Regions from separate parts of the Burkholderia theae genome, predicted to be linked through region 3. Evidence: riboswitches for the same ligand, from Rfam matches in the RefSeq annotation. Region 3 holds a riboswitch; each other region holds the start of a gene.
The links. A riboswitch is a leader RNA that binds a small molecule or an ion and turns the genes downstream of it on or off. The one in region 3 is predicted to bind cobalamin.
Positions count from the first base shown of each region.

Region 1 (3,269 bases), 940 kb from region 3:
TGCGTGGGATCGGGGTAGGGCGTCGACGACACTTCGGCGAGGCCCGCGATGCCCGGCTCGGGGCAGCTCGAGTGATAGAACAGCACACCATCGCCGATCTTCATCGTGTCGCGCATGAAATTGCGCGCCTGATAGTTGCGCACGCCAGTCCACGGCAGCGAGCGCTGCGGTGCGTGAGCGAGATCGTCGATGCTTGCTTCGTCCGGTTCGGACTTCATCAGCCAGTATTGCATGGATCGTGATCGACGCAGAAAAAGGCTGCTACAAAAGGAAACGGCACCGGGACGTGCCCGATGCCGTTGGATAGGCCCCCGCCTTGGCCGCTAGGCCGGCATCCTGAACCTGAGGTTCAGAATTGGTCGCAGTTAGCAGCACTTCGGGTACATCAGACAGAGTGACGCGCGCGCCCGTGCTACAAATTTCCGCAACCGTGCACATGGCATTGGTTCAAGGAATATATGACCTTGGCGAACCAGGCAGGGAAGCTGACTGAACTGTATTTCGATGCGCCAATTTGACCACCGTTGATCGCCGAGATCAAGGGGAATCGACGTATCGATCAAACCTTACTGCGTCTCGTGCTGTGCGAGCACCGCGCCGAGCTGTTCGTTCATCTGGTGCATTGTACGACGGATTTCCTCCGCCGGAAATGCTTCACCGTGCCGCACGCTGGTTTGCAGCCGCAGCAATTCCGATGCGAGCGACAGCGCGGCCATGACGGCGATGCGATCGGTGCCGCGTACCGAGCTGTTCGAGCGGATTTTCGACATTTCGGCGTCGACGCGCGCGACTGCCTCCAGCAGCGCCGCTTCGGTCTCGGCCGAACAGGCGAGCCGATAGGGCTGACCGAGAATCGAGACTTCGATCTGCTTGGTGCTCATGCATGTTCTCCGTGGCTGGCCGCGTCATCGCCTTCCGTACGCGCCTGCGCATCCAGCAGGTCGAGCTGGTTGTCGGCTTGCTCCGCGTTTTTCGAGCGCGGCAGCTTTTCGAGAATCGCGTTCAGTTTCACCTGGGCGTCGTCGATCTTTGCCGACAACGTGTCGCGCTCGGCTGCGAGCGCATTGCGTTCGTCGCGCAGTTGCGCGAGTTCCGCGCGGACCGTGTCCGCTTCCGCGCGCAATTGCGCGACCTGCTCCTCGAGCGCGAGCCGTTCCGAGTGATAGCGCTTGTTCAGCGAGATCAGACGGCCAATATTTTGAGATAAGGTTTCGAGTTCGTTGAGCATTTGCTGCGTCCTCTAAAGACCCAGCATTTTAGCGCGGAATAACGCGCAATCCGACATCTGTAACGTTTCCAGTCGTAACACCCCTGCTTCTTGTCGCGAATAGGTGCGTCTTTTTGCATTCCCGGACGCTTCCTTGACGCTCGCGCGACCCGCTCCTAAACTGGCGCCGCCTCGGTGCTCGCGCGTGAACGCGCGGTTAAACGGGAAGCAGGGCGCGGGCTCCGCCAGGAAGCCGCCAACCTGCGCTGCCCCCGCAACGGTAAGCGGCCGCGTCTGGTGACGCAGGCCGGCTCGGGCGCGTTCCGCGTGAAGGTTTCGCGCACGGGCGCGGGCCACTGCGCGTCATCGCGCGGGAAGGCGAGCCGGTACGCCGCCAGCCCGGATACCGGCCGAGACGGGAAGCCCGCACGGGCTTCGTGACGCGCGGCCCGCGGGGAAGCGGGGTGCGCAACGCTTCACGGAATTCTCTTCGATGCTGACCCCAATCGTCCGCGCGACGCTTCTGTCATGCCCGGCCGGCAGCCGCCGGCGGATGCGCCGCGCGTCATGCGCGCGGCCGTGCGCGGCATGAGCGCCGCACGCGCTGCCGCGATCTGGGCCACGCTGGCCGCCGTGGTCGCGTTGCTGTTCATCGCGTCGTTGTCGATCGGCAGCGTGCCGATGTCGCCGTGGCAGGCGCTCGCGTCGCTCGTGCCGCACGGCGGCGATGCGTTGTTCGCCGACATCGTCCGTACGCTGCGCCTGCCGCGTGCGCTCGCGGGTTTCGCGTGCGGCGCGCTGCTCGCGCTTGCCGGTGCGCTGCTGCAGGTGCTGCTGCGCAATCCGCTTGCGGAACCGTACGTGCTCGGCGTGTCCGGCGGCGCGGCCGGTTTCGCGCTCGTCGCGATGATCGCGGGCGGCGCATGGTGGCTCGTCGACGCGTCGGCGTTCGCCGGCTCGCTCGTGTCGGTCGCGCTCGTGCTCGGTCTCGCGCGCCGCGAACTGTGGCGCGGCGACTCGCGCGATGCGTCGCCGCGGCTGCTGCTCACGGGCGTCGTGATCGCGGCGGGGTGGGGCGCGCTCGTCACGTTGCTGCTGTCGCTCGCGCCCGATGCACGGCTGCGCGGCATCATCTTCTGGCTGACGGGCGACCTGAACGGCGTGACGGCGCCGTGGTTCGCGTGGGGCGCGCTGCTGCTGAGCGCATGCGTCGCGCTGCCGGCCGCGCCGCAACTGAACGTGCTGCTGCGCGGCGACGCGACCGCGCTTGCGCTCGGCGTGCCCGTCACGCGGCTGCGCGTGCGGATCTATCTCGTCGCATCGCTGGCCGCCGCGGCCGCGGTGACGACGGCCGGCACGATCGGCTTCGTCGGCCTCGTCGTGCCGCACGCGTTGCGGCTCGCGTTCGGCAACGACCAGCGGATGCTGCTGCCGGCCGCGATGCTCGCGGGCGGCGGCGGCGTGATGGCGGCCGACCTGCTTGCGCGCACTGCGATCGCGCCCGCGCAACTGCCGGTCGGCGTGATGACCGCGTTGATCGGCGTGCCGGTGTTCCTGTGGATGTTGCTGAGGAGACCGATGCGATGACGCATACCGCATTGCACGCTGGCGGCGGCGACCTGACCTGTGCGACCGTCGACCTGACGCTGAAGGCCGGTGCACGCACGCTGCTCGACGGCCTCGCGCAGGCGTTCCGCCCCGGCGAGATCTGGTGCGTCGCGGGGCCGAACGGCGCGGGCAAGACGACGCTGCTCGCGACGCTCGCGGGGCTGCAGCCGCCGGCCGGCGGGCATGTCGAGATCGACGGACGGCCGCTCGCCGCGTGGCCGCCCGCGCAACTCGCGCAGCGCCGCGCGCTGATGCCGCAGCAATTGCACGACGCGTTCAGCGCGACCGTGTTCGACACCGTGCTGCTCAACCGCTTTCCGTATCTCGGTGGCTGGGGCTGGGAGCGCGACGGCGACCGCGCGGCCGCGCGCGAGGCGCTCGCGACGTTCGACCTGACCGCGCTTGCGTCGCGCGACGTATTGTCGCTGTCGGGCGGCGAGCGGCAGCGGGTCGC
Region 1 covers NZ_CP183461.1:2,893,687-2,896,955, reverse strand. The annotation lists gene ACN22W_RS13695 (EVE domain-containing protein) at 1-233, opposite strand, end outside; RNA gene ssrS (6S RNA) at 305-486, opposite strand; gene ACN22W_RS13685 (cell division protein ZapA) at 567-881, opposite strand; gene ACN22W_RS13680 (ATPase) at 878-1,228, opposite strand; cobalamin riboswitch at 1,384-1,637, shown strand; gene ACN22W_RS13675 (FecCD family ABC transporter permease) at 1,796-2,794, shown strand; gene ACN22W_RS13670 (ABC transporter ATP-binding protein) at 2,791-3,269, shown strand, end outside.
Region 1: linked by a shared signal. The riboswitch ahead of ACN22W_RS13675 (FecCD family ABC transporter permease) and the one ahead of cobG (precorrin-3B synthase) in region 3 are both predicted to bind cobalamin.

Region 2 (3,269 bases), on a different replicon from region 3:
TCATCCATTAAAATTGTTCATGCATCTGTCGGGTGAGCGATAACCATGCTGGAACGATTCCATCTCGTCGTGATTCGTGAAGTCGAGCGCCAGGGCTCGCTGACCGCGGCCGCCAACGCGCTGCACCTCACGCAATCGGCGCTCAGCCATACCGTCCGGAAAATCGAGCAGCAGCTCGGCACGCCGATCTGGGACCGGGAAGGTCGCGGCCTGCGGCTCACGCAGGGCGGGCAATATCTGCTGAAGCTGGCGAACCGGCTGCTGCCGCAGTTCGAGCTCGCCGAGGAGCGGATGAAGCAGTACGCGAAGGGCGAGCGCGGCACGCTGCGCATCGGGATGGAATGCCACCCGTGTTACCAGTGGCTGCTGAAGGTCGTGTCGCCTTATCTGTCGCGCTGGCCCGACGTCGACGTGGACGTGAAGCAGCGCTTCCAGTTCGGCGGCATCGGCGCGCTGTTCGGTTACGACATCGACGTGCTCGTCACGCCCGATCCGCTGAACAAGCCGGGTCTGCACTTCGTTCCCGTATTCGATTACGAGCAGGTGCTGGTGGTCGCTGACTCACACCGGTTCGCGAACGCCGACTACGTGACGCCCGCGCAATTGACGGACGAGATCCTGATCACCTACCCGGTCGAAACCGACCGGCTCGACATCTACAACCAGTTCCTGACGCCGGCCGGCATCGTGCCGAGGCGGCACAAGTCGATCGAGACGACCGACATCATGCTGCAGATGGTGGCGAGCGGGCGCGGCGTGGCCGCGCTGCCGAGATGGCTCGCCGACGAATACGCGGACCGCATGCCGGTCGTGCCGGTCAAGCTCGGCAAGAAGGGCATCGCGAAGCAGATCTTTCTCGGCATCCGCGAGGCGGACGCGGCGATCGACTATCTGGCCGCGTTCGTCGCGCTGGCGCGAGAATCGACGTGGAGCGCGCCGCGCATGATGCGCTAGGCGCGCCCGGTTGCAGGACGTGTCAGGCGGCGCGCATGCCGATGCGTTCGCCGCGCTCGACCCACGCGCCGAACAGCAGGCCGATCGTCGTCCACATGATCACCTGCATGCCGATCGCCGCGACGCGGAACTTCCACAGCACGGCGGCCGGGAAAGCGGCCGGCACCTCGTTGATCGACGGCAGCCCGAACTGCACCGCCGCGATGATCGCGACGAACACGAGCCCGGCGACGATCGACGCGTTCCATTGGCCGAGCTTCGCCAGCAGATGGCGGCGCACGCTGACCGAGAACACCATCGTCGCGATCGAGATCGCGATCATCAGGAAGAACAGGCCCGTGCGATAGCCGATCGTGTCGGGATCGCCGACCGACGGCGGATTGGCCGGGTACTTGAGGTTCGGCACGATCACGAGCGCGATGAACGCCGCCAGTGCGAGCCACGCGGCCAGCGGCCGCGCCGGGAGGCGGCCGCCGCGCCCGTACGCGAACGCGAAGACCAGCGAGAACAGCCCGCCGAATGCCGCACCGTAGGTCACGACACCGGTCAGCAGGCCAAGGCCGGCCTGCGTGTGACGACTGACCAGCTCGGGCTCCGGCGCATCGCCTTTGGCGGTGTCGAGCTTTTCTTCAAAGGAAATCGCCTGATCGACTTGCGGTTCGCCGACGATTTTCGCGAAACCGAACGTGAGGAGGCCCGCGGCGATGCCTGCGAGCATCCCGCGCATGAGCAGCTTTCCGACCATCGTGTTCTCCGCGTCAGTGGCAGGGAAAGCCGAGCAGATGGCGGCCGTCGTGGACGAATTCGTGAACGTACATACCCGGCACGAGCGACGTCGCGCCTTGTTCCGCGCCGACGAAATACAGGGCGAGCAGCAGGATCAGGCCGACGAACACGGCCCACGGCAACAGTTCACGGACGGGGATGGGTGCCGGCACGACGACCGGCTTCAGCACTGCTTCGCTCATGGATGCACCTCAGGGGAATCGCGCCCCGACAAATGTTGGATGGGTACGAAGGCAGGTCTGGCTTCCGGGATCGAGATTCCCCGGTTACAGTGGCGCGACCGCGCCGGAATTGCACCGGCTTCCGCGTTTCGTATCGGGCGGATTGTACGCGCGAAAGTCCGCGTGTTGAAGTGACGGCGTGCGAGCGACCGCACGTTCCGCCCGGCCCCTCCGACAACCGACATGACCCTGCATGCCTCGCTGCGCCTGATCGCACACGCATCGACCCGTGCGATGCGCACCGGCACGTTTCCCGACGACGATCCGCTCGACGCGCGCGGGCTCGCCGACGCCGCCGCATTGCGCGACCGGTGGGCGGGCGTCGCCGGCGCGATCGTGCTGTGCAGCCCCGCCCGCTGCGCGCGACAGACTGCCGATGCGCTCGGGCTGCGCGCCGACATCGATCACGCGCTGCGCGACATCGACTACGGCAACTGGCGCGGCCAGCGGCTGCACGATCTCGGCCGCGACTGTCCTGACGAATTGGGTGCATGGATCGGCGATCCGTCCGCATCGCCGCACGGCGGCGAATCGTTCGACGCAGCCATGCGGCGCGTCGGCACATGGTTGAACGCGCTGCAGCACGACCGCGACATCGTCGCGATCACGCATGCGGCGATCATTCGCGCGGCCGTCGCGCAGGCGCTGCGGATGGATTCCAGGGCCGCGACTCGCGTCGACGTCGCGCCGCTGTCATGCACGACATTCGCCGCATCGCCGCATGGATGGATGTTGATCGCGGATGTCGATCGGCGCGACACTGATGCGTAAGCCCCTGTCGTGCCGAGTTGCGTGCGCCATGTGGCCGAAGATGCGTGCCGGCGCTCGGCTTACATCGCTGTAAGACATGCCGTTCGTCATCCCGACTGTCATCAAACTGACTGCTGGCCGAAGCTAGGATCAGACGCGATTCCCCTACGAGATGCCGTCATGAATCAACCTGCTTCGTCCGCCTCGAACAATCCGGGCTCCGTCGAACGCACCCGGCAAGTCGGTTATGCCGTCTTCGTGCTGGTACTCGCGATCGGCGCCGTCTATATCGCCATGCACCTGATCGACGATCTGTCGTCGGTCCGCGAAGCGTCGCTGTTCCCGTACCTGATGCTCGGCGCCGCGCTGCTGATCGCGCTCGGCTTCGAATTCGTCAACGGGTTCCACGACACCGCGAACGCGGTCGCCACCGTGATCTACACGCACTCGCTGACGCCGAACGTCGCGGTGATCTGGTCCGGCATGTGGAACTTCCTCGGCGTGATGGTCTCGAGCGGCGCCGTCGCGTTCGGCATCCTGCAGTTGCTGCCGGTCGAG
Region 2 covers NZ_CP183462.1:3,213,726-3,216,994, reverse strand. The annotation lists gene ACN22W_RS32055 (LysR family transcriptional regulator) at 46-954, shown strand; gene ACN22W_RS32050 (CbtA family protein) at 977-1,699, opposite strand; gene ACN22W_RS32045 (CbtB domain-containing protein) at 1,713-1,922, opposite strand; cobalamin riboswitch at 1,955-2,091, opposite strand; gene ACN22W_RS32040 (histidine phosphatase family protein) at 2,145-2,732, shown strand; gene ACN22W_RS32035 (inorganic phosphate transporter) at 2,892-3,269, shown strand, end outside.
Region 2: linked by a shared signal. The riboswitch ahead of ACN22W_RS32045 (CbtB domain-containing protein) and the one ahead of cobG (precorrin-3B synthase) in region 3 are both predicted to bind cobalamin.

Region 3 (3,269 bases):
TAGTGCGCGGGTGCCACCGCGACGAGCGTGTGCGTCGCGGGATGCGGCAGCGCGCAGTGGCGCTCGCAGCCGCTCAGGTGCACGTCGACCGGACGGCCGATACGTGCGGCGAGGGCGAGCGCGTCGTGTTTCGTGTCCGCATGCGCTTTCGCGCAACCCGCGCTGCCGGTGCATGCGACCAGCGTCGCAAGCGGGTCCGACGGCGTGCAGACGAGGCCGAGCGACGCGAGCGCGGCGAGCGTGGCCGGTGCGCGTTCGCGCGACACGCCGTGCATGAACACGCCTTGCCACGGCGTCATCGACAGCGTGCCGTCGCCGTCGGTGTCGGCCAGTGCGGCGAGCCGTTCCAGTTGCGTCGCGTCGAGCCGGCCGAGCACGAACTGCGCGCCGACGCTGCAGCGCGCCGCGTCGTACGACGGGCGCGCGCCGAAACGCAGCGCCGGGTCGGCACGCATGCGCCGCCAGCCCGCCAGCGCCGGATCGGCCGCGAGCGGGAACGGCAGGTAGTGCTGGGCGCGTTCGAGCAATGCGCGTTCGCCGCACGTCGCGATCAGGGCGCGCATCCGCGTGACGTCGGCCGGCGCGAGATCGAGGAACGCGAGGAGCAAGGCGCGGACCAGCGCGACACTCTGATCGGGCGACACGTCGACCAAAGCCGGCCGGTCGCCATGCGCGACGGGCGGGCAGCCGGCCAGCCCGGCCGCGATGCGTACCGCGCCGTCGTCGCGACGCCACGCGGCCAGCCAGATGTCGTGCGGATGATCGAGCGCGGCGACCGATTCGCCGCCGTCGAGCTGGATCGAGAATTTCGGCGATAGCTCGCCGCGACGCGGTTCACGCGCCAGCATGTCGAGCAGCGGCATTGAGAGCGAACGGCTGTCGACGAGTGCGGCGGGATCGTGCCCGGCAAGCGGGCTGAGCATCAGGTTGCGGGCATCGTCGCTCGCGGCGAGCGCGGCCGCATCGGCGCCGGCGTCGATGCGCGGGCCAAGACCCGCGTCGAGCAACGCGCGCGTCAGCGCGTCAGCCGCATCGTCGCGGATGCCGCGCAACTGGAGATTCGCGCGATTGGTCGCGTCGATCGCGCCGGAGCCGCAGGCGCGCGCGGCGGCGGCGATCGCGCGCGCCTGATGCGCGTCGAGCCGGCCGCCCGGCAGCTTGATCCGGCACAGCCCGCCATCGGCGGCCGCGACCACGCGCACGAGCCCCGGGCAGGCCGACGGGCGCACGACGGGGGACGCAGGAATCGAATCGGGGGCGGAACTCAACGGGGTACCGGGGCAGTGTCGCGCCGCGGCCAACGCATCGGTACACCCCGCCCGACGCCGACTGGCACGCACGCACTTTCTGGCCGGCAGGTCTCCTGGCTGACAGGTCGGCACCGGCTCCCGGCCTTCCCGGTCGAACCAGTGGCATGAGGGGGAGATCGGCTCGCTGTCTACAGTTGCGGGGGCAGCCACAGCGGCGCGCGGTGCGCCCTGTGTTCCCTCTTCGGCCCCGAAGGGCACCGGCGAACGAACGGCCGTAGGATACCCGATTTCGACCGCGATTCGCGACCGGCAAGCCGTTCGCGACGGGCGAAGCGGAAGAGGGCCGGCCAGCGGCGGGCCGGCAGATGAAACGGGCGATGGAACACGGTACCATGCCGTTTTTCGCAATGCGGACGGCTGCGCCGGCTCTTTCACGGCCGCGCGGCGACACGATGGATTCGAACGATGGGGAAGGGTGCATGACGGCGTGGCTGACGGTAGTGGGCATCGGCGACGACGGTTACGCGGGGCTCGGACGCAGCGCGCGGCGCGCGCTGCTCGACGCGACGCGCGTCGTCGGCGCGACGCGCCATCTCGACATGCTGCCCGCACGGCTGCCGGCCGCGCGCGAAGCGTGGCCGTCGCCGTTCGATCTCGCGGGCGTGCTCGCGCGGCGAGGGTCGCCCGTCTGCGTGCTCGCGAGCGGCGACCCGATGCTGTTCGGCGTCGGCGCGACGCTCGCGCGCGCGCTTTCCCCCGACGAATGGCGCGTGCTGCCCGCACCGTCGTCGCTGTCGCTCGCGGCCGCGCGCCTCGGCTGGGCGCTGCAGGACATCGGCGCGGTATCGCTCGTCGGCCGTCCGCTCGCGACGCTCGCGCGCCACCTGCTGCCGGGCCGGCGCCTGTTCGTGCTGAGCGCCGACGGCCGCACGCCGGCCGCCGTCGCGGCCGAACTCGTCGCGCGCGGCTTCGGGCCGACGCGCATCAGTGTCTTCGAACATCTGGGCGGCCCGCTCGAGCGTCGTCTCGACGGCCTCGCGCACGACTGGAACGTCGACGAAACCGCCGCGCTCAATCTGGTCGCGCTCGATTGCCAGGCCGGCCCCGACGCACCGCGCCGCGCGCTCACGCCCGGCCTGCCCGACGATGCATACCGCCACGATGGCCAGCTCACCAAGCGCGACCTGCGCGCGATGACGCTCGGCCGCCTCGCGCCCGCGCCCGGCGAGCTGCTGTGGGATGTCGGTGCCGGCAGCGGCTCGATCGGCATCGAATGGATGCGTGCGCATCCGTCGTGCCAGGCGATCGCGATCGAAGCGCATGCGGAGCGGCAGCGCTTCATCGAGCACAACCGCGATGCGCTCGGCGTGCCGGGCCTGCAACTCGTCGCGGGCCGCGCGCCCGATGCGCTCGCGGGGCTTGCCGCGCCCGACGCGATCTTCATCGGCGGCGGGGCGACGGCGTCCGGCGTGCTCGACGCGTGCTGGTCGTCGCTGAAGCCGGGCGGCCGACTGGTTGCTAACGCGGTCACGCTGCAGGGCGAGATGGCGCTCGCTGCATGGCGCGATGCGCACGGCGGCACGCTCACGCGCGTGTCGCTCGCGCATGCCGAGCCGCTCGGCCGCTTCGATACGTGGCGGCAGCCGTTGCCGGTCACGCTGTATGACGTGCGCAAGCCCGACGCGATCGACGCGACCGGGCCGTCGAACCCGACCAACGTGTGATGCGCGACGAAACCCCCGAACAGCCCGCGCCGCTGCGTTTCGGCTATACGACCGGAAGCTGCGCGACCGCGACGTCGCTCGCGGCCGCGCGCCTGCTGCTCGCGGGCCGTGCGGACGACGCGGTCGAGATCGTGCTCCCAAAGGGACAACACGTGTTGATGCGGCTCGAGTTCTGCCGGATCACCGCTGACGGCGCCGAGGCCGGCACGATCAAGGATGCCGGCGACGATCCGGACGTGACCCACGGCGCGCTGATCTTCGCGCGCGTCGCGCTCGCGGCGGCGCCCGGCGTGCG
Region 3 covers NZ_CP183461.1:1,953,122-1,956,390, forward strand. The annotation lists gene cobG (precorrin-3B synthase) at 1-1,268, opposite strand, end outside; cobalamin riboswitch at 1,336-1,527, opposite strand; gene cbiE (precorrin-6y C5,15-methyltransferase (decarboxylating) subunit CbiE) at 1,730-2,974, shown strand; gene ACN22W_RS09115 (cobalt-precorrin-5B (C(1))-methyltransferase) at 2,974-3,269, shown strand, end outside.